DNA from 4 places in the Siccibacter colletis genome. Region 2 is predicted to be linked to each of the others. Evidence: predicted binding sites of a transcription regulator. Region 2 holds the regulator's gene; each other region holds the start of a gene.
The links. The regulator PurR, encoded in region 2, represses purine synthesis genes. The targets are predictions, from matches to a motif close to CANGCAAACGTTTGCNTG.
Positions count from the first base shown of each region.

Region 1: pyrD (quinone-dependent dihydroorotate dehydrogenase) is a predicted target of PurR. The motif match lies at 2,866-2,883, and genes of this name have one in related genera.
Region 3: carA (glutamine-hydrolyzing carbamoyl-phosphate synthase small subunit) is a predicted target of PurR. The motif match lies at 1,710-1,727, and genes of this name have one in related genera.
Region 4: pyrC (dihydroorotase) is a predicted target of PurR. The motif match lies at 2,688-2,705, and genes of this name have one in related genera.

Region 1 covers NZ_CP074352.1:1,415,245-1,420,736, reverse strand. The annotation lists gene KFZ77_RS06755 (YcbX family protein) at 1-889, shown strand, start outside; gene KFZ77_RS06750 (cell division protein ZapC) at 894-1,436, opposite strand; gene pyrD (quinone-dependent dihydroorotate dehydrogenase) at 1,761-2,771, opposite strand; gene ssuE (NADPH-dependent FMN reductase) at 3,020-3,592, shown strand; gene KFZ77_RS06735 (sulfonate ABC transporter substrate-binding protein) at 3,585-4,562, shown strand; gene ssuD (FMNH2-dependent alkanesulfonate monooxygenase) at 4,559-5,492, shown strand, end outside.
Region 2 covers NZ_CP074352.1:1,740,607-1,746,098, reverse strand. The annotation lists gene KFZ77_RS08355 (C40 family peptidase) at 1-534, shown strand, start outside; gene KFZ77_RS08350 (MFS transporter) at 608-1,774, opposite strand; gene cydH (cytochrome bd-I oxidase subunit CydH) at 2,009-2,098, opposite strand; gene purR (HTH-type transcriptional repressor PurR) at 2,395-3,420, shown strand; gene punR (DNA-binding transcriptional activator PunR) at 3,437-4,348, opposite strand; gene punC (purine nucleoside transporter PunC) at 4,466-5,492, shown strand, end outside.
Region 3 covers NZ_CP074352.1:646,530-652,021, reverse strand. The annotation lists gene carB (carbamoyl-phosphate synthase large subunit) at 1-323, opposite strand, end outside; gene carA (glutamine-hydrolyzing carbamoyl-phosphate synthase small subunit) at 342-1,490, opposite strand; gene dapB (4-hydroxy-tetrahydrodipicolinate reductase) at 1,954-2,775, opposite strand; gene rihC (ribonucleoside hydrolase RihC) at 2,942-3,856, opposite strand; gene ispH (4-hydroxy-3-methylbut-2-enyl diphosphate reductase) at 3,918-4,868, opposite strand; gene fkpB (FKBP-type peptidyl-prolyl cis-trans isomerase) at 4,849-5,319, opposite strand; gene lspA (signal peptidase II) at 5,380-5,492, opposite strand, start outside.
Region 4 covers NZ_CP074352.1:1,500,792-1,506,283, reverse strand. The annotation lists gene mdtH (multidrug efflux MFS transporter MdtH) at 41-1,249, shown strand; gene grxB (glutaredoxin 2) at 1,313-1,960, shown strand; gene KFZ77_RS07175 (lipoprotein) at 2,075-2,635, shown strand; gene pyrC (dihydroorotase) at 2,771-3,817, shown strand; gene dinI (DNA damage-inducible protein I) at 3,899-4,144, shown strand; gene bssS (biofilm formation regulator BssS) at 4,542-4,796, shown strand; gene solA (N-methyl-L-tryptophan oxidase) at 5,068-5,492, shown strand, end outside.

The sequences.
Region 1 (5,492 bases), 330 kb from region 2:
CAGCGCCATCGTGCGCTTTGCCGACTTTGATGCCAGCGGCGCGCCCACCGAGGTGTGGGGCAACCATTTCACCGCGCTGATTGCCCCTGAGGCCATTAACCGCTGGCTGAGCGGCTTCTTTGGTCGCGACGTCCAGCTGCGCTGGGTCGGGCCGGAACTGACGCGCCGGGTCAAAAACCATGCGGCGGTGCCGCTCTCCTTCGCCGACGGCTATCCCTATCTACTGACCAGCGAGGCCTCACTGCGTGATTTACAGAACCGCTGCCCCGCGGGCGTACGCATGGATCAGTTCCGCCCGAATCTGGTGGTGTCCGGGGCCAGCGCGTGGGATGAAGATACCTGGCAGACAGTGCGTATCGGCGAGGTGACTTTTGACGTGGTGAAACCGTGCAGCCGCTGTATCTTCACCACCGTCAGTCCCGAGAAGGGCCGCAAGCACCCGTCCGGCGAGCCGCTGGCCACGCTGCAGCGTTTTCGTACCGCTCAGGATAACGGCGACGTCGATTTCGGGCTTAACCTGATCGCCCGGGCAAGCGGCGTTATCCGCAGCGGCGATAGCGTGGAGGTGCTGGCGCGTAAACCGGCGCGTCTCTACGGGGCCGGCCCGGAAAGTGAAGCCATGGAGGTGGAAGCGCAGCCGGAAAGCGCGCTTGAAATCGCCTGGCAGAGCCAGACCTTCCGCGGTAACAATCAGCAGGTGCTGCTGGAGCAGCTGGAGCAACAGGGCATTCGCATCCCCTACTCCTGCCGGGCAGGCATCTGCGGCAGCTGTCGCGTGCGTTTAGTCGAAGGGGAAGTGACGCCGCTCAAGCAGAGCGCCATCAGAGATGACGGCACCATTCTGAGCTGCAGCTGTATTCCGGCGGGAAATATTCGTTTAGACGTGTAGTGCGTCAGACGGCCTGGTCGAGCGCCACGCGCTCGACGCCCGCTAACGGGCGCAAACGGTCGTTCATGATTTTAATCGCGTCGCCAAGCTGCATACTGCGCCCGGCCAGCGTCAGTTCCGGCTGGGCAACCAGACAGAGCGTGGCGTTATCGCCCGCTTCCACCACCAGCAGATTCACCTGTTCGAGGTTATCGCTCAGCCATACCGCGGCAGCGTCAGCGCAGGCGGGCTGCCAGTAATCGTCATGAGCGGTAAAGTGCCAGCTTTTCGGCATCTGCGGTTTCAGGAAACGAATCGCCACCAGCGCATTCAGCACCAGTTCCGCGCGCTGGGCGTGGCTTAATGCCATCTCGCGGCAGCGCTCATCGAACGCATAGTAAAGCGCTGCGTCGTCCACGCAAAAACCTGATGGATTGAAGGCATCCGGCGTGAGCATTTTTCGGGCGAAGCGCGAGCGAAACACCATACCATTGGCCAGATCGAGCATCATACGATCGTGCTCTTCATCAAAATACCAGCGCCAATTATCGTCCGGTTTTATTCGCATCACATTCTCTCCGCCACCCAATCGCCGACTAATTATCGTCCCTGTCGCCGTTTCGTTTACTGCCAAAATAAGAAAAGCGCAATATGTTCAAATTTGCAACATCAGCGGAATATAAAACAACCAGATATAAAAATAAAGCACTCAGCAGCCTGAGTGATAATTCAGGCAGCAAATCGTTATTTTTGCACCAATAACGAAGCGGTAAATTTACAAACCGGTAAATAAATGTAACGGAAAGCGGATAAAAGCAGGCGGGAGAAAATTTACGTTAAGGATATAAACGGCCCGCACGGGCCGAATATCATTGCTGGAGGCGGGCAAATATCAGAGGTGAGTGACGATCTCTTTTACCAGCGGCGGCCCTTTATAAATGAAGCCGGAATAGATCTGCACCAGACTCGCGCCGGCGGCCATTTTCTCCCGCGCGGCCATTACCGAATCAATTCCCCCTACGCCAATAATGGGTAAGCGTCCGGCTAATTCGCCAGAGAGCCGACGAATAATCTCGGTGCTTTTTAGCTGCAGCGGACGCCCACTCAGACCACCGGCTTCACTGGCATAATTCATCCCTTCCACCAGTGAACGATCGAGGGTGGTATTGGTGGCAATAACGCCGTCGATATTATGTCGGACGAGGCTATCTGCCACCTGGATCAATTCTTCTTCGCTCAGATCCGGGGCGATCTTCACCGCGACGGGCACATATTTATGGTGTTTTTCTGCCAGCGCCTGCTGTTTATTTTTAATGGCCACCAGTAGATCGTCCAGTGCGTCGCCATATTGCAGGGTGCGTAATCCCGGGGTGTTAGGCGACGATATATTGATGGCAATATAACCGGCATAGGCATAGACCTTATCCATACAGATCAGATAGTCATCCTTACCCTGCTCCACCGGCGTATCTTTGTTTTTGCCGATATTGATTCCCAGCACCCCATCGAAATGGGCTTTTTTGACGTTCTCGACCAGGTTGTCAACGCCGAGATTATTGAAGCCCATGCGGTTGATCAGCCCTTCGGCCGCCACCAGCCGGAAAATACGCGGCTTATCGTTACCCGGCTGCGGACGCGGCGTCACGGTACCGATCTCAATCGATCCAAACCCCATCGCAGCAAACGCGTCGATGCACTCGCCGTTTTTATCGAGGCCTGCTGCAAGGCCAAGCGGATTTTTAAAATTCAGCCCCATGCAGGTCACCGGCTTAGCGGGAACCTTCTGGCGCACCAGAAACTCCAGCGGGGTGCCGGTAACACGACGAAGCTGCGAAAACGTCATTTCATGCGCGCGCTCTGGGTCGAGCTGGAAAAGGGCTTTACGAACGAAGGGGTAGTACATGAACTCTCCTGGATTCCCGGTGTGCAAACCGGGGCGGTATTATCTGCGATCTCACGCCCGAAGGGAATTGACTCAGGGCAAAAAACGCCCCCGCGAAGCAAACGTTTTCCTCGCCGACCACCACTTATTCAAAATCCGGCATAAAAACGCCAGATAAATCATTTAGTGGAACCTCGCGCCTCTGCCAGGATAACTCAAATTGTTATCAATGTGTTTCATATGCAAACTTTTGGTTATAAGGAGCCGCCATGCGCGTTATTACACTGGCGGGAAGCCCGCGCTTCCCCTCCCGCTCCAGCGCCCTGCTGGAATATGCCCGGGATAAGCTCAGCGCCCGCGATGTTGAGGTGTGCCACTGGCATCTGCAAAATTTCGCGCCGGAGGATCTGCTTTATGCCCGCTTCGATAGTCCGGCTCTGCTCGCGCTTATTGAGCAACTCCAGGACGCCGACGGGCTTATCGTCGCGACGCCCATCTATAAAGCGTCCTTTTCCGGAGCGCTAAAAACCCTGCTCGATCTGCTCCCTGAACGCGCCCTGCAAAATAAAGTGGTGCTGCCGCTGGCTACCGGCGGCACGGTCGCCCATCTGCTGGCAGTGGATTACGCCCTGAAACCGGTCCTCAACGCGCTGAAAGCGCAGGAGATCCTGCACGGGGTCTACGCCGATGACAGCCAGATCGCCGATTACCAGTACACGCCGGCGTTTACGCCGTCTCTCCAGCTGCGCCTCGATAACGCGCTGGAAACCTTCTGGCAGGCGCTGCACCGCCCGCAAGCTGTTGTTCCGTCCCTGACAACGCAAGGAGCTGTCCATGTTTAGTTCCCTTTCACGCCGTGCCGTCGGGCTGGCGCTTGGTGCCCTTTTGGGCGTTAGTACCCTAAGCCAGGCCGCTGAACCGGCGGCACCCGAGGCGCTGCGCATCGGCTATCAGAAAGGCAGCGTCAGCATGGTGCTGGCGAAAAGCCATAAATTCCTCGAACAGCGCTACCCCAACACCCGCATCACCTGGGTCGAGTTCCCGGCCGGGCCACAGATGCTGGAAGCGCTGAACGTCGGCAGCATTGATGTCGGCAGCACCGGGGATATTCCGCCGATCTTTGCCCAGGCGGCAGGCGCGGACCTGGTGTATATCGGCTCCGAACCGGCGAAACCGAAAGCCGAAGTGATTCTGGTGCCGGAGAACAGCGCGCTGAAAAATGTCGCCGATCTGAAAGGCAAAAAGGTCGCCTTCCAGAAAGGCTCCAGCTCCCACAACCTGGTGCTGCGTGCCCTTCAGCAGGCCGGGCTGACCTTTAAGGATATTCAGCCGATTTATCTGTCGCCGGCCGATGCCCGCGCCGCCTTCCAGCAGGGCAACGTCGATGCCTGGGCCATCTGGGACCCGTACTATTCTGCGGCACTGCTGCACGGCGGCGTGCGGGTGCTGAAGGACGGTGAAGGGCTCAAGCAGACCGGCTCCTTCTATTTAGCCGCGCGCCCTTACGCTGAGGCCAACGGCGATTTCCTGCTCGGGGTACTGAAAACCTTCAGCGATGCCGATGCCCTGACCCTTTCACAGCGTCAGCAAAGCATCACGCTGCTGGCGACCAGCATGGGGCTGCCGGAAAAGGTGATCGCCACCTATCTCGATCATCGGCCGCCGACATCGATTACCCCAGTAAATGAAGAAACCACCGCGCGTCAGCAGCAAACCGCCGATCTGTTCTATGAGAACCGCCTGGTGCCGAAGCAGCTCGACATCCGCGACCGCATCTGGCACCCCACCCTCACGAAAGGAGCGAAATCATGAGTCTGAATCTGTTCTGGTTTTTACCGACCCACGGCGATGGCCACTATCTGGGCAGCGATGAGGGCGCACGCCCGGTGGATCACAGTTACCTGCAGCAGATTGCGCAGACTGCGGATCGCTTTGGTTTTACCGGCGTGCTGATCCCGACCGGGCGCTCCTGCGAGGATGCCTGGCTGGTGGCCGCTTCCCTGATCCCGGTGACACAGCGACTGAAGTTCCTTGTAGCCCTTCGACCCAGCGTGATTTCCCCCACCGTGGCGGCGCGTCAGGCGGCGACGCTGGATCGCCTCTCGAATGGCCGCACGCTGTTCAACCTGGTCACCGGCAGCGATCCGCAGGAGCTGGCTGCCGACGGCGTGTTCCTCGACCATACCGAGCGCTACGAGGCGTCGGCGGAATTTACCCGCGTCTGGCGTCGCCTGTTGGAAGGCGAGACGGTGGACTTTGACGGCAAGCATATTCAGGTGCGCGGCGCGAAGCTGCTGTTCCCGCCGGTGCAGCAGCCACGGCCGCCGCTCTACTTTGGCGGATCGTCGGACGTGGCACAGGAGCTGGCCGCTGAGCAGGTCGATCTGTACCTCACCTGGGGCGAGCCGCCGGCGCTGGTGAAAGAAAAAATCGCCCAGGTGCGGGCCAAAGCCGCCGCCCACGGGCGCAAGGTCCGCTTCGGTATTCGCCTGCACGTTATCGTGCGTGAAACTACCGAAGAGGCGTGGCAGGCCGCGGATCGGCTTATCTCGCATCTTGATGACGATACCATCGCCAAAGCGCAGGCGGCGTTCGCCCGCCAGGACTCAGTCGGTCAGCAGCGTATGGCGGCCCTGCATAACGGCAGCCGTGAAGGGCTTGAGATTGCGCCGAACCTGTGGGCCGGGGTCGGCCTGGTGCGCGGCGGTGCGGGCACGGCGCTGGTGGGCGACGGCCCCACCG
Region 2 (5,492 bases):
ACCCGCACCGTTTCTCGTGTCGCCAGCACCACTTCCGCCGCCTGCCGCAAAAGCCGTAACGCCAGCGCCTGTCTGAAATCACGCAGGACTAAAGGGCTCACCATCGCCGATGCGCACAAGCTGCGGGTGCAGAAAGCGCAGAAAACCGCGATGTCGAAGCTGATCCAGCAGATTGGCAAACCTTATCGCTGGGGCGGCACCTCGCCGCGTACCGGTTTCGACTGCAGCGGCCTGGTGTGGTATGCCTATAAAGATCTGGTGAAGTTCCGCATTCCGCGCACCGCCAACGAAATGTACCACCTGCGCGATGCCGCCGCAGTGGATCGTGGCGCGCTTGAAACCGGCGATCTGGTGTTCTTCCGCACCCAGGGTCGCGGCACCGCCGATCACGTCGGCGTTTACATGGGCAACGGCAAATTTATTCAGTCCCCGAGCAGCGGCCAGGGCATTCAGATCACCAGTCTGAGCGAAGACTACTGGAAGCGCCACTACGTGGGCGCGCGCCGGGTGATGACTCCGAAAACCATTCGCTGAAGCGAGCGGATATAAAAAAAGGAGAAGGTTATCCCTTCTCCTTTTTTATTGCCTGCGCGTGATGCGCAACGCGTTATTCAGCCGCGCACGCCTGCGCCTGGGGTTTACGCGAGGCGATCAGCACCAGCAGCAGACCCGCTGCGGCGATCGCGGCACCCATCACAGGCACCACGCTGTAGCTCAGGCCTGCGGAGATCACCGCCCCGCCCGCTGCCGCGCCCAGCGCATTACCGAGGTTGAACGCCCCGATATTCACCGAGGATGACAGCCCCGGTGCTTCGCTGGCGACGCGCATCACACGCATCTGCAGCGGCGGCACCACCGCAAAAGTAGCCGCGCCCCACACCACCATGCTGATGGCTGCGCCAGGCTCGGTGCGTGCCAGCCACGGAATAGCGGCCATAATCACGATCAGCAACAACAGAAACCCTTTCAGCGTGCCGTTGACCGAACGGTCAGCCAGCTTGCCGCCGAGGAAGTTACCGATGGAGAAGCCCACGCCAATCAGCACCAGCATGCCGGTAATAAATGCCGGAGTGGCGGCGGTAACGTCATGCAGCACCGGGGCAATATAGGTGTAGAGCGTGAACATGGCGCCGGCACCCAGTACCGTGGTCAGCAGCGCACTCAGCACCTGCGGACGCAGCAGTACCGACAGCTCTTTACGCACGTCAGGCCGCTCGCCGGCACTGCCCTTCGGCAGCGACAGCCAGAGGCTCAGCATGGCGATAACGCCCAGCCCGGCGGTGGCGAGGAACGACATGCGCCAGCCGATGGTGGCACCCAGCCAGGTCGCGGCCGGAACGCCACCGATATTGGCGATGGTCAGCCCCATAAACATGGTTGCTACCGCGCTGGCCTGTTTGTGCTTCGGCACCACGCTTGCCGCCACCACGGAACCCAGCCCGAAGAACGCGCCGTGGTTGAGGCTGGTGAGAATGCGCGACAGCATCAGCGTCGTGTAGTCCGGGGCGATGGCAGACAGCACATTGCCGAGAGTGAAGATAGCCATCAGGAAGATCAGGGCATTGCGGCGTGCGCGATGCGACAGCAGCAGCGTCATCAGCGGTGCGCCAATCATCACCCCAACCGCATAGGCGCTAATCAGCATCCCGGCGGCGGGAATGGAGACGTTAACCCCGTCGGCGATAACCGGCAGCAGCCCCATCGGTGAGAATTCTGTGGTACCAATCCCAAAAGCGCCGATAGCCAGGGCAAGCAGCGGAAAGTTGATTTTCATAGCATTTTTACTCCGGGCCAGACGCCGTGTAATCCGGTCTGGCCGTTACCGCCGGAGCGGTGATCATTCAGGGAGCGAAAGAATGACAGTTTGTAAACAAAAACAGAAGTGACAAAACATGCTAAAGACTATTGCTGAATTGTTAATTATCGGAGGGTAAAACGGGAGGAGGGTCACACTGTTGTTGCGCAAACGGGAGAGAAGCGGCTTCCCTCCCGTTTCAGGGGCGATTTTTTAGTGCAGAATGGCGGTCAGCGCGCCGAAAACGATCAAACCCAGCGTGATAACGGTCGTCAGCAGTGAAAATTTCAGATCTTTGTTCATTTTTTGGCTCCAGAATATCCCTGTAAAAAGCAGGTCTTGATCATTTTTGCATAGTTCGTGCGAAAAATCCCCTGCGATTTAGTTTGATATGCGTATTAACGCTTCCACTTTTGCTGCGGATCGGCCAAAATTCGTCGCTAAATTATTTTGTTTACCGGCCACTACTCCCTCCTGACGTTTGGTGTAACTCTCCCGGTCATTTGCAACACAACATGGTTGCAACCGAGGCTTAACACAGGCAAACGTTTACCTTGATAAATTTCAGGAGTTTAGAGGGTGGTCTGGAGTGATATTTCATGGCAACAATTAAAGACGTCGCGAAAAAAGCAAACGTTTCTACTACAACTGTTTCACACGTCATTAACAAGACGCGTTTTGTTGCGGAAGAGACGCGCAACGCGGTGTGGGCAGCGATTAAAGAGCTGCACTATTCACCCAGCGCGGTCGCCCGCAGCCTGAAAGTGAACCATACGAAATCGATTGGCCTGCTGGCGACCAGCAGCGAAGCCGCGTATTTCGCCGAAATCATCGAAGCGGTGGAAAAAAACTGCTTCGCCAAAGGCTACACCCTGCTGCTCGGCAACGCCTACAACAACCAGGAGAAGCAGCGCGCTTACCTGTCGATGATGGCGCAGAAGCGCGTCGACGGTCTGCTGGTAATGTGCTCAGAGTATCCGGATTCGCTGATCGGCATGCTGGAAGAGTATCGCCACATTCCGATGGTCGTCATGGACTGGGGCGAAGCGCGCGCCGACTTTACTGATTCGGTTATCGATAACGCCTTCAAGGGCGGTTACATGGCCGGGCGCTATCTGATTGAGCGCGGACACCGTGACATCGGCGTCATTCCCGGCCCGCTGGAGCGCAACACCGGCGCAGGCCGCCTGGCAGGCTTTATGCAGTCAATGAAAGAGGCGCAGATTGCGGTGCCGGAGGCCTGGATCGTGCAGGGCGACTTCGAGCCGGAATCCGGGTACCGCGCAATGCAGCAGATCCTCTCTCAGGCGCACCGCCCTACCGCGGTATTCTGCGGCGGCGACATCATGGCGATGGGCGCCATCTGTGCCGCGGATGAGATGGGTCTGCGCGTACCGCAGGATATTTCTGTGATTGGCTATGACAACGTGCGCAACGCGCGTTTCTTCAGCCCGGCGCTGACCACTATCCACCAGCCGAAGGATTCGCTGGGCGAGACGGCCTTCAACATGCTGCTGGACAGGATCACCAGCAAGCGCGAAGAGGCCCAGACCATCGAGGTGCATCCGCGCCTGATCGAACGCCGTTCCGTCGCTGACGGTCCGTTCCGCGACTACCGCCGCTAATCCTGCGGGGAGCCTGTCACTCAGGCTCCCGCAGCCACTCCCGGTTCAGCGTTTCACTGTCCCCTAAATAATCCAGCAGCCACTGCAGCGCCGGTGAGGCATCATTCTGCCGCCACGTCAGGCAGCAGGCCGCATCCGGAAACGGGTTCTCCAGCGTCAGCGCTTTCCACTCGCCGCGGTCCAGCCAGGGCCTGGCAAAATGCGACGGCACCATGCCAATGCACAATCCGGCGCTGAGACACACCTCCGCCGAGGCCCAGTCCGGTGCCACCAGCCGGCGCTGGTTATCGAGCAGCCAGGTAATACGCTTCGGCAGCGAGCGCGAGGTATCTTCCAGCACCAGCGATGGCCAGTTGCGCAACCGATCGTCGCTCACTGGCTCCTGCTGTTGCGCAAGCGGATGACTGGCAGCCACCACGCACTGCCAGCTCAGCATCCCCATATCGCGAAAGGCGTAGCGCCCGCCGACCGGAATCGCCTGGGTCGCGCCAATCGCCAGCTCGACGCGCTCGTCGGCCAGCGCATCCCAGACGCCGTTGAACACCTCCTGAGAGACCAGCAGCTCCACGTCCGGGAAGTGGCGATAGAAGTCGAGCACCAGCTGCCGGGTGCGCTCCGGGCGGACAATATTGTCCACCGCAATCGACAGCTGGCCGCGCCAGCCGTTGGCGATCTGCTGACACTGCTGGCGGGTGACCATCATTTTTTTGATAACAGAGCGCCCCTCCTTCAAAAACCACGCCCCGGCGGGGGTCAGCTCCACATCACGATGGCGGCGCGCAAACAGCGGCACCGCCAGCCACTCCTCCAGCTGACGCACGGTATAACTGACGGCAGAAGGCACGCGATGCAGCTCTTTGGCTGCCGCGCTAAAGCTGCCGTTGCGCGCCACCGCATCCACCACTTCCAGCGAATATTCAGACCACATGTTTTTGCCTGCAAAATTTTTGAACGCAATCTACAAATATTAACGGTTCACAAGCCGGAACGCACTTCTTACACTCACGCCCCGTCTACCTGCACTGATTGATAAAAGAGAAAGTTCATGCGTCCATCAAAAGGATTTCTGATCTGGCTTGCCGGGCTGAGCGTGCTCGGCTTTCTGGCAACCGATATGTACCTGCCGGCGTTTGCCGCCATTCAGCAGGATCTCGGGGTTGCGCCTGCCGCCGTCAGCGCCAGCCTGAGCCTGTTCCTCGCCGGTTTCGCTCTGGCGCAGCTGCTGTGGGGACCGCTCTCTGACAGCTATGGCCGTCGCCCGGTGCTGCTGGTGGGTCTGGCGGTTTTCGCCCTCGCCAGCCTCGGCATGGTCTGGGTCGAAAGCGCCACCGGCCTGCTGGTGCTGCGCTTCATTCAGGCGGTCGGAGTCTGCTCAGCGGCGGTGATCTGGCAGGCGCTGGTCACCGATTATTACCCGACCAACGCGCGGCGCATCTTTGCCACCATCATGCCGCTGGTCGGCCTGTCGCCGGCACTCGCCCCGCTGCTGGGGAGCTTTATCCTCAACCACAGCGTCTGGCAGGCGATCTTCGTGGTGCTGTTTGGCATCACCCTCGCGCTGATGATCCCGGCCCTGCGCCTGAAACCGCTGCCGCGCCATCCAACCAGCGAAAAGGCCGCTCCGCTGCGCTTTCTCTCCCTGCTGCGCTCCCGCGTCTATACCGGTAACGTGCTGATCTATGCCGCCTGCTCAGCGAGCTTCTTCGCCTGGCTGACCGGCTCACCGTTTATCCTCAGCGAAATGGGTTATGGTCCGGGCATCATCGGCCTGAGCTACGTTCCGCAGACTATCGCGTTTCTGATAGGCGGGTACGGCTGCCGCAGCGCGCTGCAGAAGTGGTCCGGGGCGCGCATGCTGCCGTGGCTGCTGGCGACGTTTGCCCTGAGCGTGGTGGCAACCTTCGCCGTTGGCGTGCTGGCTGGCTCGTCGCTGACGCTGCTGCTGATCCCGTTCTGCCTGATGGCGATGGCGAACGGCGCTATCTACCCCATCGTGGTTGCCGCCGCTCTGCTGCCCTTCCCGCAGGCCACCGGACGCGCTGCCGCGCTGCAGAATACTTTGCAGCTGGGCC
Region 3 (5,492 bases), 1.1 Mb from region 2:
AGCACGCCCTGACGCTCCAGCTCCAGCGCGCAGTTCAGCGCCGTCTGGCCGCCCATGGTCGGCAGCACCGCGTCCGGGCGCTCTTTTTCGATGATTTTGCGTACCACTTCCCAGTGGATTGGCTCGATGTAGGTGGCATCGGCCATTTCCGGGTCGGTCATGATGGTTGCCGGGTTAGAGTTCACCAGAATTACGCGGTAACCCTCTTCACGCAGGGCTTTACAGGCCTGGGCGCCGGAGTAGTCGAACTCGCACGCCTGGCCGATAACGATCGGGCCTGCGCCAAGGATCAGGATGCTTTTAATGTCGGTACGTTTTGGCATGGCTTCTTTCTCTCCTGATTACTTAGCGGCTTTGCGGTACTGCTCGATTAATTCAATAAAGTGGTCAAACAGCGGTGCGGCATCGTGCGGACCCGGGCTGGCTTCCGGGTGCCCCTGGAAGCTGAAGGCTGGCTTATCAGTGCGATGAATGCCCTGCAGCGTGCCGTCGAACAGCGATTTGTGGGTAACGCGCAGGTTAGCGGGCATCGTTGCTTCATCCACCGCAAAACCGTGGTTCTGGGCGGTGATCATCACGGTATCGTTGTCGATATCTTTAACCGGGTGGTTACCGCCGTGATGGCCGAACTTCATCTTCACGGTGTTCGCACCGCTGGCCAGCGCCAGCAGCTGATGACCGAGGCAGATGCCGAACACCGGCACGTCGGTATTCAGAAACGCCTTAATGGCGTCGATAGCGTAATCGCAGGGTGCCGGGTCGCCAGGGCCGTTGGAGAGGAAGATGCCGTCCGGATTTAGATTCAGCACGTCTTCAGCCGGGGTCTGCGCAGGCACGACGGTCAGGCGACAGCCGCGATCCACCAGCATACGCAGAATGTTGCGCTTCACGCCGTAGTCGTAAGCCACCACGTGATAAGGAAGTTCGCTCCCGGATTTGGCTTCCGGCAGCTCGTCTGCCAGCGTCCAGCTCCCCTGGGTCCAGCTGTAGGATTCTGCGGTTGACACCTCTTTCGCAAGGTCCATTCCGTTCAGGCCGGGGAACGCTTTGGCTTTTTCCAGCGCCAGCGCTGCATCCAGGTTGTCGCCCGCGATGATGCAGCCGTTCTGCGCCCCTTTCTCACGCAGCAAGCGGGTCAGCTTGCGGGTATCGATATCGGCAATGGCCACGATGTTGTGACGCTTGAGGTATGAAGAGAGGTCTTCGGTGTTGCGGTAGTTGCTGGCAATCAGCGGCAGGTCGCGAATAACGAGGCCTTGCGCGTGTACCTGGGAAGACTCTGCATCGGCCTCATTAGTGCCGACATTTCCGATATGGGGATAAGTAAGGGTAACAATCTGGCGGGAGTAGGAAGGATCAGTGAGGATTTCTTGATAACCGGTCATTGAAGTATTGAAAACGACTTCCCCAACCGCCGTGCCCGAGGCCCCAATGGCCCGACCATGAAACTGGGTTCCGTCTTCCAGAACCAATAGCGCTGACTTAATCAAAACATCCTCCAGAGAATATTCACTCACTTTATTTGCATACTAATTCATTTGGTGACCATGAATCAATGCAAATAAGCAACCCTGCGAATTTCGGGTAAACGGCGGCATTCTAGAGAGAACCCGGATTGATGTCCAGATTTAACGCGGGTTTTTATTATCTTTTTACGGGTCTTCTTCGATAATCATCGCCTGAACCCCAAAAACACAAGCCTAAAAGGGAAAGTAAACGCTTGCCAGCCTGATTAATTTCACCATCGCATACGAAACGCTAAAAAAGTGGACCATTTGGTAAAATTTTACATAATTGTGACAAAAAACGGGAGATAACTCACTCTTTTAAGGAGTTGAATATAAAAATGAAATGTAATCCACGAAAATTACAAATAAAAAAGGGCAATAAAATATTGCCCTGACAATCAAAAGATTACGATTGTAATAACCACATCACGATGGGTAATACGGATTACAGCGCGTTCAGATCCAGCACGTCACGCATATCAAAAAGCCCACTTTTCTTCGCTTTCAGCCACAAAGCCGATCTAACCGCGCCATTAGCAAATGTCATGCGGCTGGAGGCTTTATGGGTAATCTCAATGCGCTCGCCGATATCAGCAAACATAGCGGTATGTTCCCCGACAATGTCGCCGGCGCGAACGGTAGCGAACCCGATGGTGCCTGGCTCGCGCTCGCCGGTATAGCCTTCCCGGGCGTAGACTGCGCAGCTCTTAAGATCTTTATCCAGCGCCTGAGCAATGGCTTCCCCCATCGCCAGTGCGGTACCGGAAGGCGCATCCACTTTATGACGGTGATGCGCTTCGATAATTTCGATATCGGTGTATTCGCCCATTACTTTTGCCGCCTTCTCCAGCAGCTTGAGCATGACGTTAACCCCGACGCTAAAGTTCGCGGCGAAGACCACCGGAATGTCGACTGAGGCATCCTGAATCGCCTGCTTGCCGGCATCATCAAAGCCGGTCGTGCCGATAACCATGCCTTTGCCATGCTGGCGGCAGAATGCCAGATGGTGCAGCGTCCCTTCCGGGCGCGTGAAATCGATGAACACATCAAAATCGTCTTTAATCTTCTCAAGGCTGCTTTGCACCGTCACCCCGGTATGCCCGGCTCCCGCCAGCTCACCAGCGTCTGCGCCCAGCAACGAGGAGCCTTCGCGTTCCAGCGCAGCACCCAGCGCCACGCCGTCCATTGCCAGTGCTGCCTGAATCAACTGACGCCCCATGCGCCCGCCCGCTCCCGCGATAGCGACGCGGATCTGTCCATCTTGCATAGTCATACTCTTTAATTAATGAATTGCTTAGAAATCGTTCTCAGGTTACCCAGCCTGCACTCAGGCCGCCAGCCGAAAACACCGATGATAAGAAATTTATGACAAACGCAGAGGAATATCAGTAAAAGCCTTTTAAGGCCTACTTTCAGAAAGGTTACTATCCAGTTCAGGGGCAGTCTTTCACCATCTGCGCCACCCACTCCCGGAAGCCCTCTACATTGATGTCCATTGCCACTCTGGCATTGGCAGGCTTACCGAGGCGGTGATCGAGATCGACCACCGTGGCACCGGCGGTGTATTCGCCCTGGGTTTCCACCGCCACGAAGCAGTGCTGCAGGGTAAAGAGTTCCGGCGTTACCAGATATGCAATGGCGCAGAGATCGTGCATGCGCAGCCCGGTGCTCATGCTGCCGCCGCGATAGTGGCTGAACAGCGCGTGCAGCATACGGCCACTGGCGTTAAGCGCGGGCAGCGTGCAGATAAACTCTGGGGTCAGTACCGCTTTGTGAGTAACGTCCAGACCGCACATCACGATATCCAGACCGCTGCGGAACACGCATGCTGCGGCGTCAGGATCGATGGCCATGTTGAATTCCGCGCTGGGCGTAAAGTTTCCCCGCCCCGCCGAGCCACCCATCAGCACCAGCTGGCGAATATTAAAAGCGCACTCCGGGTAGTGCGTCAGCAGCAGCGCGATATTGGTTAACGGGCCGATGGCTACCAGCGTGACTGGCTCCGGGCTGGTCATCAGCAGGTCGCGCATCGCCTGGAAAGCGGGCGTGGTCAGCACCTGGCGCTGATGCGCAATAAAGTCGTAACCGTCGAGCCCCGATTCACCGTGGACGCTGGCTGCATCGCGCAACGGACGCAGCAGCGGAGTTGCCGCTCCCTGAGCCACTGGTACTTCCGACTGCCAGAAGTGCAGCAGCTGTAAGGCATTGCGGGTGGTTTTCTCCAGCGAGACGTTACCCGCCACCGTGGTAACCAGACGCAGATCGAGCTGCGGTGAAAACAGCGCCGCGGCGAGCGCGACTGCATCGTCAATACCGGGATCGGTATCCAGAATAATTGGCAGCGCCATACGTGCTCCAAAAAAATGCCAGACGGTAGTCTGGCATCTTCGCACATTTATGGCACCGCGTTTAGCTCACTTCGCGGGCGTCGATGCGCAGCTCTTTTGGCACTTCAAAGACGATATTTTCTTCGCGGCCTTCAAGCTGCAGCGCGTCGCCGCCGCCAAGCTCCTTCAGGCGAGCCAGCACGTTTTGCACCAGCACGTCCGGCGCGGAGGCACCCGCCGTAACGCCGACGCAGGCGGCGCCTTTCACCCAGGCTTCCTGAATATCCGAGGCATCATCAATCAGGAATGCGGCTTTCCCCATACGCTGAGCCAGTTCGGCGAGGCGATTGGAGTTGGAGGAGTTTTTCGAACCGACCACCAGCACCACGTCAGCCTGCTCGGCCAGGGCGCGCACCGCTTCCTGGCGGTTAGTGGTGGCATAGCAGATGTCGTCTTTGCGCGGGCCGACGATCTGCGGAAATCGGCTGCGCAGGGCGTCGATGACGTCAGAGGTATCATCCACCGAGAGCGTGGTCTGGGTCATGAAGGAGAGCTTGCCTTCATTTTTCACATCAAGCTTCCAGACATCATCCGGCGACTCCACCAGGTACATGCCCCCTTCCGGGTTGCTGTACTGGCCCATAGTGCCTTCCACTTCCGGGTGGCCTGCGTGGCCGATGAGGATCGACTCCTCGCCGCGGCGGCTGGCGCGCGCCACTTCCATATGCACTTTAGTTACCAGCGGGCAGGTGGCGTCGAACACCGTCAGATCGCGGCTTTTCGCTTCATTGCGCACCGCCTGGGATACGCCGTGCGCAGAGAAGATCAGGATGGCGCCATCCGGCACTTCGCTAATCTGCTCGATGAAGATCGCCCCGCGCTCGCGCAGGCTATCCACCACGTAGCGGTTGTGCACCACTTCGTGACGCACGTAAATCGGCGCACCGTAAATCGCCAGCGCATTTTCAACAATGCTGATAGCGCGGTCCACGCCTGCGCAGAAGCCGCGCGGGTTAGCCAACAGGATCTGCATTGGACTCCTCCAGCGCCGGATCGATATCCAGCACCTCAATATCAAAATGGATGGTCTGCCCGGCCAGCGGATGGTTGAAGTCTACGGTGATAGAGTCGCCGTTAACTTCCCGGATCACGCCAGGCATTTCGCTGCCGTCCATAGCGGTAAACAGCATAATCGCGCCGATATCCGGCTCGCCCGCATCAATAAACTCACGGCGGGAAAAGTACTGGATTAAATCCGGGCTGGCTACGCCAAACGCCGCGTCCGGCTCCAGTGAAAACGCTTTTTTCTCCCCGACGCGCAGGCCCAGCAGCTGCTGCTCCAGCCCTTCGGACAGCGAGGTATCGCCAAGGCGAAACAGCGCCGGCTTACCGTTGTTGCGGGTTGACTCTGCGGTCGAGCCATCTTCAAGCTTCAGCGTGAAGTGGACCAGCACCGCGCTGTTACTTTGTACAGATTTAGACATGCAGGTTAGCTCGTGAGTAAGGCGGGGTCGCTTACGCTCGCCCGCCATAAGAAGCGTATATCAGGCGCGGTCAGGCTGCTTTTTATCGGCGGTCGGGATAAACCCTTCCAGCACGATCAGCGCCGCGCCGATGCAGATGGCGGTATCAGCCAGGTTAAAGGTCGCGAAGTGCC
Region 4 (5,492 bases), 240 kb from region 2:
CAGAATAGAGCTCTTTTCCTGTCACTTTCCCGGAGGGGAAATGGCCAGCGTTTCACAGGCAAGGAGCCTGGGTAAATATTTCCTGCTTATCGATAATATGTTGGTCGTGCTCGGCTTCTTCGTCGTCTTCCCGCTTATCTCCATTCGCTTCGTCGATCAACTGGGGTGGGCGGCGCTGATGGTGGGGATTGCGCTCGGCCTGCGCCAGTTTATTCAACAGGGGCTGGGGATCTTTGGCGGGGCCATCGCCGACCGCTTTGGCGCAAAACCGATGATCGTTACCGGGATGCTGCTGCGCGCAGCGGGCTTTGCCACTATGGCGGTGGCGGTAGAGCCCTGGATGCTGTGGTTCTCCTGCGTGCTGTCGGCGCTCGGCGGCACGCTGTTCGATCCGCCGCGTTCGGCGCTGGTGGTGAAGCTGGTGCCGCCTGCCCAGCGCGGACGCTTTTTCTCGCTGCTGATGATGCAGGACAGCGCCGGGGCGGTGATTGGTGCGCTGCTCGGCAGCTGGCTGCTGCAGTACGATTTCCGGCTGGTGTGCGCCGCCGGGGCACTGGTGTTTGTGCTCTGCGCGCTGTTTAACGCCATCTGGCTGCCGGCCTGGAAGCTGTCGACGGTGAAGATCCCGGTGCGCGAGGGGCTGGGTCGGGTGCTGCGCGATCGGCGTTTCGTGACTTACGTGCTGACCCTCACCGGCTACTACATGCTGGCGGTTCAGGTGATGCTGATGCTGCCAATCATGGTGAACGATCTGGCCGGTACCCCGGCGGCGGTGAAGTGGATGTACGCCATTGAGGCCACGCTCTCACTGACCCTGCTCTACCCGATCGCGCGCGTGACGGAAAAATATTTCCGGCTGGAGCACCGGCTGATGGCGGGTCTGCTGTTAATGACGCTGAGCCTGCTGCCGGTGGGGCTGACCAGTTCACTGCAGCAGCTGTTTACCCTTATCTGCCTGTTCTATCTTGGGTCGATTATTGCCGAGCCGGCGCGGGAAACCCTGAGCGCGTCGCTGGCGGATTACCGGGCGCGCGGCAGCTATATGGGCTTCAGCCGTCTGGGGCTGGCCTTTGGCGGCGCGCTGGGTTATGCGGGCGGCGGCTGGTTCTTTGATGCCGGTAAAGCCAGCGGCCAGCCCGAGCTGCCGTGGCTGATGCTCGGTATCATCGGCGGCATGACCTTCCTTGCGCTGTGGTGGCAGTTTAGCCAGAAACGCCCGGCGCCAACCATGTTCGAGCCAGGCACCTGATTTGCTGCCTGGTTTTTTCTCTCCCATACTGAAAGTCCGAAGGCAATCAACTGGAGGAGAAACGTGAAGCTTTATATTTACGAGCACTGCCCTTTCTGCGTGAAGGCCCGTATGATTTTCGGCCTGAAAAATATCCCGGTCGAGCTGGTGGTTCTGCTTAACGACGACGAGGCGACCCCGACCAGAATGATTGGCCAGAAGATGGCACCCATCCTGCAAAAAGATGACAGCCGCTATCTGCCGGAAAGCATGGACATCGTCCACTACGTGGATAATCTCGACCACCAGCCGCTGCTCACCGGCAAGCGCAACCCGGCGATTGAAGAGTGGCTGCGCAAGGTCAACGGCTACGTGAATCGTCTGCTGCTGCCGCGTATCGCTCAGGCTCCCTTCGATGAGTTTTCTACCCCGGAAGCCCGGGCGTACTTCGTTAACAAGAAGGAAGCGGCGATCGGCTCGTTTGAAGATCATCTGGCGCACTCCGCCGGGCTTATCAAAAACATCAGCGACGATCTCAGAAGCCTCGATAAGCTTATCCAGCAGCCGAACGCGGTAAACGGCGAGCTGTCCGAGGATGACATTCACCTGTTCCCGATCCTGCGCAACCTGACGCTGGTGGCGGGCGTCGATTTCCCGACCCGCGTGGCGGATTACCGCGACAATATGGCGAAACAGACCCAGGTTAATCTGCTGTCGTCGGTGGCCATCTGACTCTCAGGCCGGTGTCCGCACCGGCCTTTTAAGCCAATTCCGCTAGTAATCCCCCTCCTGTTACCCGATGATATGCCCCGTCATACGTTGACACCGACGTGCATCGAGGAACCCATGAAAAAAATTATTATTGCCGCCGCGCTGGTGTTGAGCGGCCTTGTTGTTGGCTGCAATCAGCTGACCCAGTACACCGTAAGCGAGCAGGAAATTAACCAGGCGCTGGAAAAGCGCAATAACTTCTCAAAAGATATTGGGCTGCCGGGTATCGCCGACGCGCATATCGTGCTGACTAACCTGACCAGCCAGATTGGTCGCGAAGAGCCGAATAAAGTGGTGTTATCGGGCGACGCGGCGCTGGACATGAAATCCCTGTTCGGCAACCAGAAGGCCGATGTCACCCTGAAGCTGAAAGCGCAGCCGGTGTTCAACAAAGAGAAAGGGGCTATCTTCCTGCAGGATATGGATATCGTGGATGCCACCGTGAAGCCGGAGAAGATGCAGGGCGTGATCAAAACCCTTCTACCCTATCTCAACCAGAGCCTGCGTGACTACTTCAACGCCCATCCGGCTTATGTGCTGAGCGAGGACCGCAGCGAAGGTGAAGCGCTGGCGAAAAAACACGCCACCGGTATTGACGTTAAGCCTGGCGAAATCATTATCCCCTTCTCGCTGTAATCGCATCTGCCGACGGGGGCGCTGCCCCCGTTAATTTCAGGAAAAGAGTGCAAACGAAAACGTTTCCCTCTATCCTTAGTGCCCGGCATAAATCCAGCCATGACTGACTGATTCCCCTAGCCGGAGCACATTCCAATGACTGCACAACCCCAGGTTATCACCCTTCGCCGTCCTGACGACTGGCACGTTCATCTGCGCGACGGCGATATGCTGCGCACCGTTGTTCCTTATACCAGTGAACACTACGCCCGCGCGATTGTGATGCCGAACCTGGTGCCGCCGGTGACCACCGTCGAGGCTGCGCGTGCTTATCGTCAGCGTATCCTTGATGCCGTGCCTGCCGGGCAGCGCTTCGAACCGCTGATGACCTGCTATCTCACCGACTCCCTCGATCCCAACGAAGTGGAGCGCGGTTTCCGCGAGAAGGTGTTTACCGCCGCCAAGCTCTATCCGGCCCATGCCACCACTAACTCCAGCCACGGGGTCACCAGCATCGACAGCATCATGCCGGTGCTGGAGCGCATGGAAAAACTGGGGATGCCGCTGCTGGTGCACGGTGAAGTGACGCATGCCGAGATCGATATTTTCGATCGCGAAGCGCGCTTTATTGAGACGGTCATGGAGCCGCTGCGTCAGCGCCTGCCGGCGCTGAAAGTGGTGTTTGAGCACATCACCACCAAAGATGCCGCCGACTACGTGCGCGACGGCAACTCGCTGCTGGCTGCGACCATCACCCCGCAGCATCTGATGTTCAACCGTAACCATATGCTGGTGGGCGGCGTGCGCCCACACCTGTACTGTTTGCCGATTCTCAAGCGCAACGTGCATCAGCAGGCGCTGCGTGAGCTGGTGGCCAGCGGCTTCGAGCGGGCGTTCCTCGGGACTGACTCTGCCCCGCACTCCCGCCTGCGCAAAGAGGCCAGCTGCGGCTGTGCGGGCTGCTTCAACGCCCCGACGGCGCTGGGCGCGTACGCCACGGTGTTTGAAGAGATGAACGCTCTGCATCATCTGGAAGCCTTCTGTTCGCTGAACGGCCCGCGCTTCTACGGCCTGCCGGTCAACGAGGAGACTATTGAGCTGGTGCGCGAAGAGAGCCAGGTGGAGGAGAGCATTGCGCTGGGCGATGACAGCATCATTCCGTTCCTCGCCGGGGAAACCGTGCGCTGGCGCGTAAAAGGCTAAGCAAAAAATATTTACCGCCCCCTGTTGCATGTCGCTGCGGCTAACTGTATATATATACAGTAAATTTAGCAGGGGGCAATTATGCGTGTAGAAGTCACCATTTCAAAACTGACCCAACTTCCACCCGGTGCGGCTGACGCGCTGGCCTGTGAACTCACCCGTCGTATTGACCAGCATTATCCGGACCTGCCCAATCAGGTCACGGTACGTTATGCCTCCGCCAATAACCTCTCCGTATTTGGCGGTGCGAAAGAAGACAAAGAGCGCGTCAGTGAAATCCTTCAGGAAACCTGGGAAAGCGCCGACGACTGGTTTAATGCCAGTTGACTTGCCCGTACGCCATGTAATGCTGATGCGATAACTGCGCCTTCCCCGCGGGCGGATGAATAATCCTGCCGGCAGCGCCGTTTCGCAACAGCATCATCTGGTGCAGGGTAACCCCCTCGTGATGTTCGCCGGGTACGCCACCCGGTTTTTTTTAATTTTCCTTTGCTGGTATTTTAAGCACTATTCTTATTGATCGTTCCCTTTCGCAAATTATTTCCGCCGTTTTGCCGCTTAAATGTGCAATTAAATCAGAAATCAGCAAATTTATGTTGCAAGGTATTTAATTGCTGCTGTTTTTCGTATAAACGTTGATATACTTAACAAGCTTCAATAAAACTGAAAACACGCATTGAACCTCAAAAGTCGTTGTCTTTTAACACGCATTAAGGGGGTTATAATGGTTAAGAATAATGAAGTAATCCAGACTCATCCCCTTGTTGGATGGGACATCAGCACCGTAGACAGTTACGATGCGCTGATGCTGCGCCTGCACTATCTGGCAGCCCCGCAGGACGATCATGATGAAACGGAAGTAGGCAGCACCCTGTGGCTTACCACAGATGTGGCACGACAATTTATCTCCATTCTTGAAGCCGGTATTGCAAAGATTGAGTCCGGTGAATACCAGGAAAATGATTATCGTAAGCACTGAGTTAACCGTGCTCTCTTCCCACCTCACAGGCACCCCATCGGGTGCCTGACTTATTTCTGGCGCCGCTTAATTATCATCGCGCACCGGGTAAATAACCGGCTGCGATCGCTGAATACGCTTATGATTTGCAGGGAGATATTTTCTCTGCTAATTGCCCGCTATATTCCTGATAAAAAATCCCGACGGCCGCGAATAATTTGACGTAGTTCTTGAGTATCGCGATCGCCTTAATTACTCTGCTAACCATCAGTTATTGCACAGAGAAAATCCCATGCACTATGACTTAATTATTGTCGGCAGCGGTTCAACGGGCGCAGCGGCAGGCTACTACGCCACGCGCGCCGGATTAAAGGTTCTGATGGTAGACAGCTTCCACCCGCCGCATCAGGAAGGCAGCCACCACGGCGATACCCGGCTTATCCGCCACGCCTATGGTGAAGGCGAGCGTTACGTACCGCTGGTGCTGCGCGCCCAGGCGCTGTGGGATGAATTGCAGGCGCAAACTGAAGAAACGATCTTCGAGCGCAGCGGCGTGGTTAACCTTGGCCCGGCTGAGTCTGATTTCCTCACCAACGTCGCGCAAAGCGCGCGCGAGTTCCAGCTGCCGCTGGAAACCCTCACGGCGGCGGAGATTGCTGCCCGCTGGCCGGAGATCGTGGTTCCGGACCACTACATCGCCCTGTTTGAACCTGACTC